One region of the Geobacillus sp. CX412 genome, then DNA from elsewhere that is predicted to be linked to it. Evidence: a T-box and tRNA genes for the amino acid it is inferred to sense, from the RefSeq annotation. Region 1 holds a T-box; the other holds one or more tRNA genes.
What was found. A T-box is a leader RNA that pairs with one kind of tRNA and senses whether it is charged. The one in region 1 lies ahead of tyrS (tyrosine--tRNA ligase), so its partner is inferred to be a tRNA-Tyr.

Region 1 (3,398 bases):
TGCGTGTTAACACCGTTTTCATGCGATGCAATGCTGGGGATAAATCTTTTTTCACTTTTCCATCGCTTGTAAATGGCGTATAAACGAAAGGGCTTTGCGGAAGGCCGGCTAAAAATGCTGCTTGGGCTAGATTTAAATCTTTCGCATTTACTCCAAAAACGCCTTGGGCCGCTGCTTGGATGCCGGCAATGTTGCGCCCGGATGAGTTTCTGCCGAATGGAACGACATTTAAATATGCCTCTAAAATTTCATTTTTGCTAAAAAATTTTTCGAGGCGAAGCGCAAGCAATATTTCTTTCGCTTTCCGTTCAAACGACGCTTCATTGGTTAATATTTGATTTTTCACAAGCTGTTGCGTTAGCGTGCTTCCGCCTGTTTGCATTGCAGAGTTGGTAGCTTCTTGAAAAAGCGCCCGGATAATTGCTTTTGGAACAATACCGTGATGTTCGTAAAAATATTCGTCTTCTGTTGCGATCAGTGCTTTTATGACGTAAGGGGAAACATCTTTCAATTTTACTTCTTCTCTCTCTAAATCCGTGCGGAAATTTCCAAGATAAACGTTATTGGCGAAGTAAATATGCGTTGTTTCCTCATAGTTGTAAATATCTGTTTTCATTTCTTGATACGAAGGAAGCGGCATATCTTTTACTAAAAAAGCAAAATATCCGGCGCCAAGACCGACCGCAAAGCAAATGGCGCATAGTGCGAAAATAAGAAAAATAAGAAAAAGATTCCAACATACTTCATATGTAATGAGAAAATAGCGCCATGCTTTCTTTAGGGAAAACGTTTGTTTTATATGCTCCATGGGCATTCCCCCTATATAAACAACAAATAAATGTAAACACAGTATATCATATTTTTTGTTGAATATTGCGGCTTTTGTCATTTTTCTTTCATTATAAATGCGATCTGATTCGGTTTGACAAATTTATGAGAGTATGATAAAAACATGTATATCAAAAACGATATACATAAAAGCGATGACAGGAACGAGTAGTGTTTATCTCCCTGTTTCAGAGAGCTAGTGGTTGGTGTGAACTAGCACATAGATAAACACGAATTACCTCCTCGAGCAGCTTTTGCGAACGGATTGTCCAAGTAGCAAAAGACGGCATTTGCCGTTATCGAAATGAAGTGAGAAAGCGCTATGCTTTCTAAGTAGGGTGGTACCGCGATGTCAATCGTCCCTTCAGTTTAAGGGGCGATTTTTTTATGAAAAAATAAAAAAAGGGGTGGATCAAATGGACTTGTTGCAAGAGTTGGAATGGCGCGGATTAATTAACCAAGTCACGGATAAGGAAGGGCTTCAGAAATTACTAAATGAGGAAAAAGTGACGCTATATTCCGGATTTGACCCTACGGCGGACAGTTTGCACATCGGACATTTATTGCCGATTTTAACGCTGCGCCGATTTCAGCTAGCTGGCCATCGTCCAATTGCGCTTGTTGGCGGTGCGACCGGGCTAATCGGAGACCCAAGCGGAAAAAAAAGCGAGCGTACATTAAATGCAAAAGAAACGGTGCAACAATGGAGTGAACGCATTAAAGAACAATTGTCAAGATTTTTAGATTTTGATGCGAAAGAAAATCCGGCGAAAATCGCCAACAACTATGATTGGATTGGTTCGCTTGATGTGATTACTTTTTTGCGCGATGTTGGAAAAAACTTCGGGCTAAACTACATGCTGGCGAAAGAATCGGTGCAATCGCGCATCGAGACAGGCATTTCGTTTACGGAGTTTAGCTATATGATTTTACAATCATTGGACTTCTTAAAACTTTATCAAAACGAACAATGTCGTTTGCAAATTGGCGGCAGTGACCAATGGGGAAATATCACAGCAGGATTAGAGTTAATCCGAAAAACGGAAGGAGATGCAAAAGCATTTGGATTAACCGTTCCGCTTGTTACCAAAGCAGATGGAACAAAATTCGGGAAAACAGAGAGCGGAGCCATTTGGCTTGATCGGGAAAAAACGTCTCCATATGAGTTTTACCAATTTTGGATTAACACAGACGACCGTGATGTCATTAAATATTTAAAATACTTTACGTTCTTATCGAAAGAAGAAATTGAAGAGCTAGAAAAACAATTGCAGAAAGCTCCGGAACAGCGTGCGGCGCAAAAAGCGTTAGCTGAAGAAATGACGAAACTTGTCCATGGAGAAGAAGCCTTGAAGCAAGCGATTCGCATTTCGGAGGCGCTCTTTAGTGGAAGTGTGTCACAATTAACAGCAGAGGAAATTGAACAAGGGTTTAAAGACGTTCCTTCTTTTGAATATAAGGGAGAGGAAGTTCCGTTAGTGGAACTCCTTGTCATGGCGAAGATTGTGCCATCGAAACGGCAGGCGAGGGAAGATATTACAAATGGAGCGATTTACATCAATGGCGAGCGCATACAAGACGTCAATGCAGTGATTACAAAAGAAAACCGCATCGAAGGACGTTTTACCATCATTCGCCGCGGAAAGAAAAAATATTATTTAATTCGCTACCAATAAAAAAACCCGGGAAGACCGGGTTTTTTTATTGGTAGATGATCACAAGAAAAAAATCCCTCCAGAACCATATCTGAAGGGATGCGGCGCATTAACGAGAGTAGAACTCAACGATTAATGCTTCGTTAATTTCTGATGGCAATTCGGAGCGTTCAGGTAAACGAGTATATGTGCCTTCAAGTTTTTCAGCATCCAATGTTAAATAATCTGGTACGAAGTTGTTCAATTCTAATGCTTCTTTAATGACTTGAAGGTTGCGAGATTTTTCGCGGACAGAAATCGTTTGGCCAGGTTTCACGCGATAAGATGGAATGTTTACACGGTTTCCGTCAACTAAAATATGGCCGTGCGTTACAAGCTGACGAGCTTGGCGGCGAGTACGCGCAAAGCCTAAACGGTAAACAAGGTTGTCTAAACGTGATTCTAAAAGAATCATAAAGTTTTCCCCGTGTTTACCAGGCATTTTGCCAGCTTCTTCAAACGTTTTGCGGAATTGACGTTCGTTTACGCCGTACATATGGCGAAGTTTTTGTTTTTCTTGCAATTGCAGACCATATTCCGAAAGTTTTCTGCGTTGACTTGGACCATGTTGACCTGGTGGGTAAGGACGTTTTTGCAACTCTTTACCTGTACCGCTTAAGGAGATTCCTAGGCGGCGAGAAATTTTCCACGTTGGACCTGTATAACGAGCCATTCAATGCTCCTCCTTTTGCTTTTATTTCGGGTAAAATAAAAGCAGGCGTGCGTCAACAATTATGGCCATTTTGTTTTCATGTATCCTCGCTCTAGCAGCTAAGAGTTACACGATACACCTCGTTATCGAGGAACAAAATGGAACCATAAAGGTGAGCACTAAGGCTGCTATATTTTACACAAAGGGTATTATATGACTTTTAT
Region 2 (3,398 bases), 750 kb from region 1:
TCTAAGCGTGAAGCCCCCCTCAAGATGAGATTTCCCATCGCGTCAAGCGAGTAAGATCCCTCGAAGATGACGAGGTCGATAGGTCCGAGGTGGAAGCGTGGCGACACGTGGAGCTGACGGATACTAATCGATCGAGGACTTAACCAAAGCGAAAAGTGGAGGCGAGCGCTTAGCGCCAAAAGGAAAATGTTCTTCCGACGAGACATGCTTGCATGTCGATGGAGGAAGGTTATTTTCCGCAAGGCGCTGCGAGCCGGAGCTGGACAAAGCGAAAAGCGGAGGACGCCTGTCTATCGGCGACACGCGCTGGAGGGCCCGTGAGGAGGCTGTTGCCGCCGCAACGGGACCGAAGCGTCGCGAGCCGATGGCGTCCGGAGCTAGACAGCGTACGTAAAGCAGAAGCGGCCGTTTCACTTCAAAAAGCTAGCCGCCTATGCAAAACGGCTTCTTCCAAACGGACGGTTATCTAGTTTTGAGGGAATGAAATTTCACTCTTGACAAGATTATTTATTTGGATATAATAATATTTGGCTGATAACTTGCCTAGTGACAATAGCGGAGAGGAAACACCCGTTCCCATCCCGAACACGGAAGTTAAGCTCTCCAGCGCCGATGGTAGTTGGGGCCAGCGCCCCTGCAAGAGTAGGTCGTTGCTAGGCAAGTTGAATATTCCAAAGCAGCTCAGTGGGAAGCAACGAGCCTAAGCTTCACCGAATAAGCTACGAGTTGCCTCGACACATCCAGTTTCTTTGAAAAAGCTTGTAGAGGAAGAGGCAACGAAAAAATTGAGTATAAACCAACAACCCGTTATTCCGCAGTAGCTCAGTGGTAGAGCAATCGGCTGTTAACCGATCGGTCGCAGGTTCGAATCCTGCCTGCGGAGCCATGCTTCCATAGCTCAGTTGGTAGAGCACTTCCATGGTAAGGAAGAGGTCACCGGTTCAAGCCCGGTTGGAAGCTTTCGTATTGTGATTTTTTGGCCCGTTGGTCAAGTGGTTAAGACACCGCCCTTTCACGGCGGTAACACGGGTTCGAATCCCGTACGGGTCACTTTCTTTTTGTGGAGGATTAGCTCAGCTGGGAGAGCACTTGCCTTACAAGCAAGGGGTCGGCGGTTCGATCCCGTCATCCTCCACCACGACATTTTTAATGCCCGCTTAGCTCAATGGTAGAGACGAGCCTAAGCTTCCGTGAATTCCCTGCGAGTTGTTCCGATGCATATCACTTCGCTGAATAAGCGAGAAGAGGAAGGGACACAAAAAATTAAGTATATATGTCAATACTTCTTTCTTATGCCGGCTTAGCTCAATTGGTAGAGCAACTGACTTGTAATCAGTAGGTTGCGGGTTCAAGTCCTGCAGCCGGCATCATAATATGGAGGGGTAGCGAAGTGGCCAAACGCGGCGGACTGTAAATCCGCTCCCTTTGGGTTCGGCGGTTCGAATCCGTCCCCCTCCACCACCTTATACATAGAGTAATTAGCTGAAATGAAGTATAATTTTTATGTTATGTGAAATAATATTTTCGGTAGCATTAGGTACTCCAATATTATTGGGCTATAGCCAAGCGGTAAGGCAACGGACTTTGACTCCGTGATGCGCTGGTTCGAATCCAGCTAGCCCAGCCATAATCTCATTAATTAGCTCAGCAGGGAAGCAATGAGCAAAGCTTCTATGAGTTCGCTACGAATTGTCCCGACGCATCCTGCTTCTGTGAATTAGCTAGAAGAGGAAGAGGCAACAAAAACATGGAGTGTTTTCATTTACTACATGAGCCATTAGCTCAGCAGGTAGAGCATCTGACTTTTAATCAGAGGGTCGGAGGTTCGAGTCCTCCATGGCTCATTGTCATGCGGAAGTAGTTCAGTGGTAGAACACCACCTTGCCAAGGTGGGGGTCGCGGGTTCGAGTCCCGTCTTCCGCTCTTTTACAACAAGATAGTTTGGGGCCTTAGCTCAGCTGGGAGAGCGCCTGCTTTGCACGCAGGAGGTCATCGGTTCGATCCCGATAGGCTCCATCGATATAACATCCCACTTCGTTTTTTCCGAAGTGGGATTTTTGTTTATTGTGATTGCAGACTGTTCTTTTTTTATAAGAATAAATATTCAAAAAACTGTCGAGTTGAGTCAATATGATATTTTTGTCTACAATTGAAGTAGCACAATGGGAAGGAGAGGGAAACATGAAGACGGTATCGATTATTGGTGTACCGATGGATTTAGGGCAGACACGTCGTGGTGTAGATATGGGGCCGAGTGCCATGCGTTATGCAGGGGTAATCGAGAGGTTAGAACGTCTTCATTATGAAATTGAAGATCTAGGCGATATTCCAATTGGAAAAACAGAACATCCTGATGATGAAGGATCACAGCCCAACTTACGAAATTTGAAAGCGGTTGCAGAAGCAAATGAAAAATTAGCAAAAACAGTGGACGAAGTGATCAAAAGGGGGCGCTTCCCTCTCGTGTTGGGCGGTGATCATAGCATTGCCATTGGTACATTAGCTGGTATTGCGAAGCATTATAAGAATTTAGGAGTTATTTGGTATGACGCCCATGGTGATTTAAATACGCCAGAAACCTCTCCATCCGGAAACATTCATGGCATGCCACTGGCTGTGAGTCTTGGTTTAGGACATCCGTATTTGACGAATATCGGCGGTTATAGCCCAAAAGTGAAACCTGAAAACATTGTTCTTATTGGCATTCGCTCTCTGGACGAAGGGGAAAAGCAGTTAATCCGTGAAAAAGGGATTAAAGTATATACGATGCATGAAATAGATCGTCTCGGCATGACGACAGTAATGGAAGAAACGATTGCATATTTAAAAGAACGAACGGATGGAGTGCATTTATCACTTGATTTAGACGGACTTGATCCGAACGATGCACCGGGAGTGGGTACGCCAGTTATCGGTGGTCTTACTTATCGTGAAAGCCATTTGGCAATGGAAATGCTCGCAGAGGCAAAACTAATTACATCAGCGGAATTTGTAGAGGTGAATCCGATTTTAGATGAGCGCAATAAGACTGCTTCTGTTGCTGTAGGATTGATGGGGTCCCTTTTTGGAGAAAAGCTGGTGTAACGGTGTAAAAACAGCAGATTTTACAGAATCTGCTGTTTTTATTTTGCTTAGGAAAGATTAGGCGGATATGATAAAATAAATGGTGCATGTTTGCATGAAACTTTTTTTATTTGTGAACGTAATACACTGTAGCCGCAGTGAGCGGGGGTACGTATTATTATGGAGATATTTGTGAAAAAACGTATAAAAGCGGTCAAAAAAGGCGATCAAAATGCCTATGCTGATATTGTAGATCTTTATAAAGATAAAATATACCGTTTATGTTATCGTATGCTAGGAAATCGCCATGAGGCGGAAGATGCTGCGCAAGAAGC

Region 2: it has a tRNA-Tyr gene. The T-box ahead of tyrS (tyrosine--tRNA ligase) is inferred to sense a tRNA for this amino acid. The anticodon was not compared.

Annotation. Positions count from the first base shown of each region.
Region 1 is NZ_CP103461.1:616,614-620,011, forward strand. It holds gene NXM86_RS03205 (transglycosylase domain-containing protein) at 1-808, opposite strand, end outside; T-box leader at 975-1,195, shown strand; gene tyrS (tyrosine--tRNA ligase) at 1,245-2,504, shown strand; gene rpsD (30S ribosomal protein S4) at 2,593-3,195, opposite strand.
Region 2 is NZ_CP103461.1:3,303,080-3,306,477, reverse strand. It holds rRNA gene NXM86_RS17245 (23S ribosomal RNA) at 1-147, shown strand, start outside; gene NXM86_RS17240 (hypothetical protein) at 213-470, shown strand; rRNA gene rrf (5S ribosomal RNA) at 543-659, shown strand; tRNA gene NXM86_RS17230 (tRNA-Asn) at 812-886, shown strand; tRNA gene NXM86_RS17225 (tRNA-Thr) at 888-960, shown strand; tRNA gene NXM86_RS17220 (tRNA-Glu) at 979-1,050, shown strand; tRNA gene NXM86_RS17215 (tRNA-Val) at 1,063-1,138, shown strand; tRNA gene NXM86_RS17210 (tRNA-Thr) at 1,295-1,367, shown strand; tRNA gene NXM86_RS17205 (tRNA-Tyr) at 1,377-1,461, shown strand; tRNA gene NXM86_RS17200 (tRNA-Gln) at 1,553-1,627, shown strand; tRNA gene NXM86_RS17195 (tRNA-Lys) at 1,772-1,844, shown strand; tRNA gene NXM86_RS17190 (tRNA-Gly) at 1,852-1,923, shown strand; tRNA gene NXM86_RS17185 (tRNA-Ala) at 1,944-2,016, shown strand; gene rocF (arginase) at 2,182-3,084, shown strand; gene sigW (RNA polymerase sigma factor SigW) at 3,244-3,398, shown strand, end outside.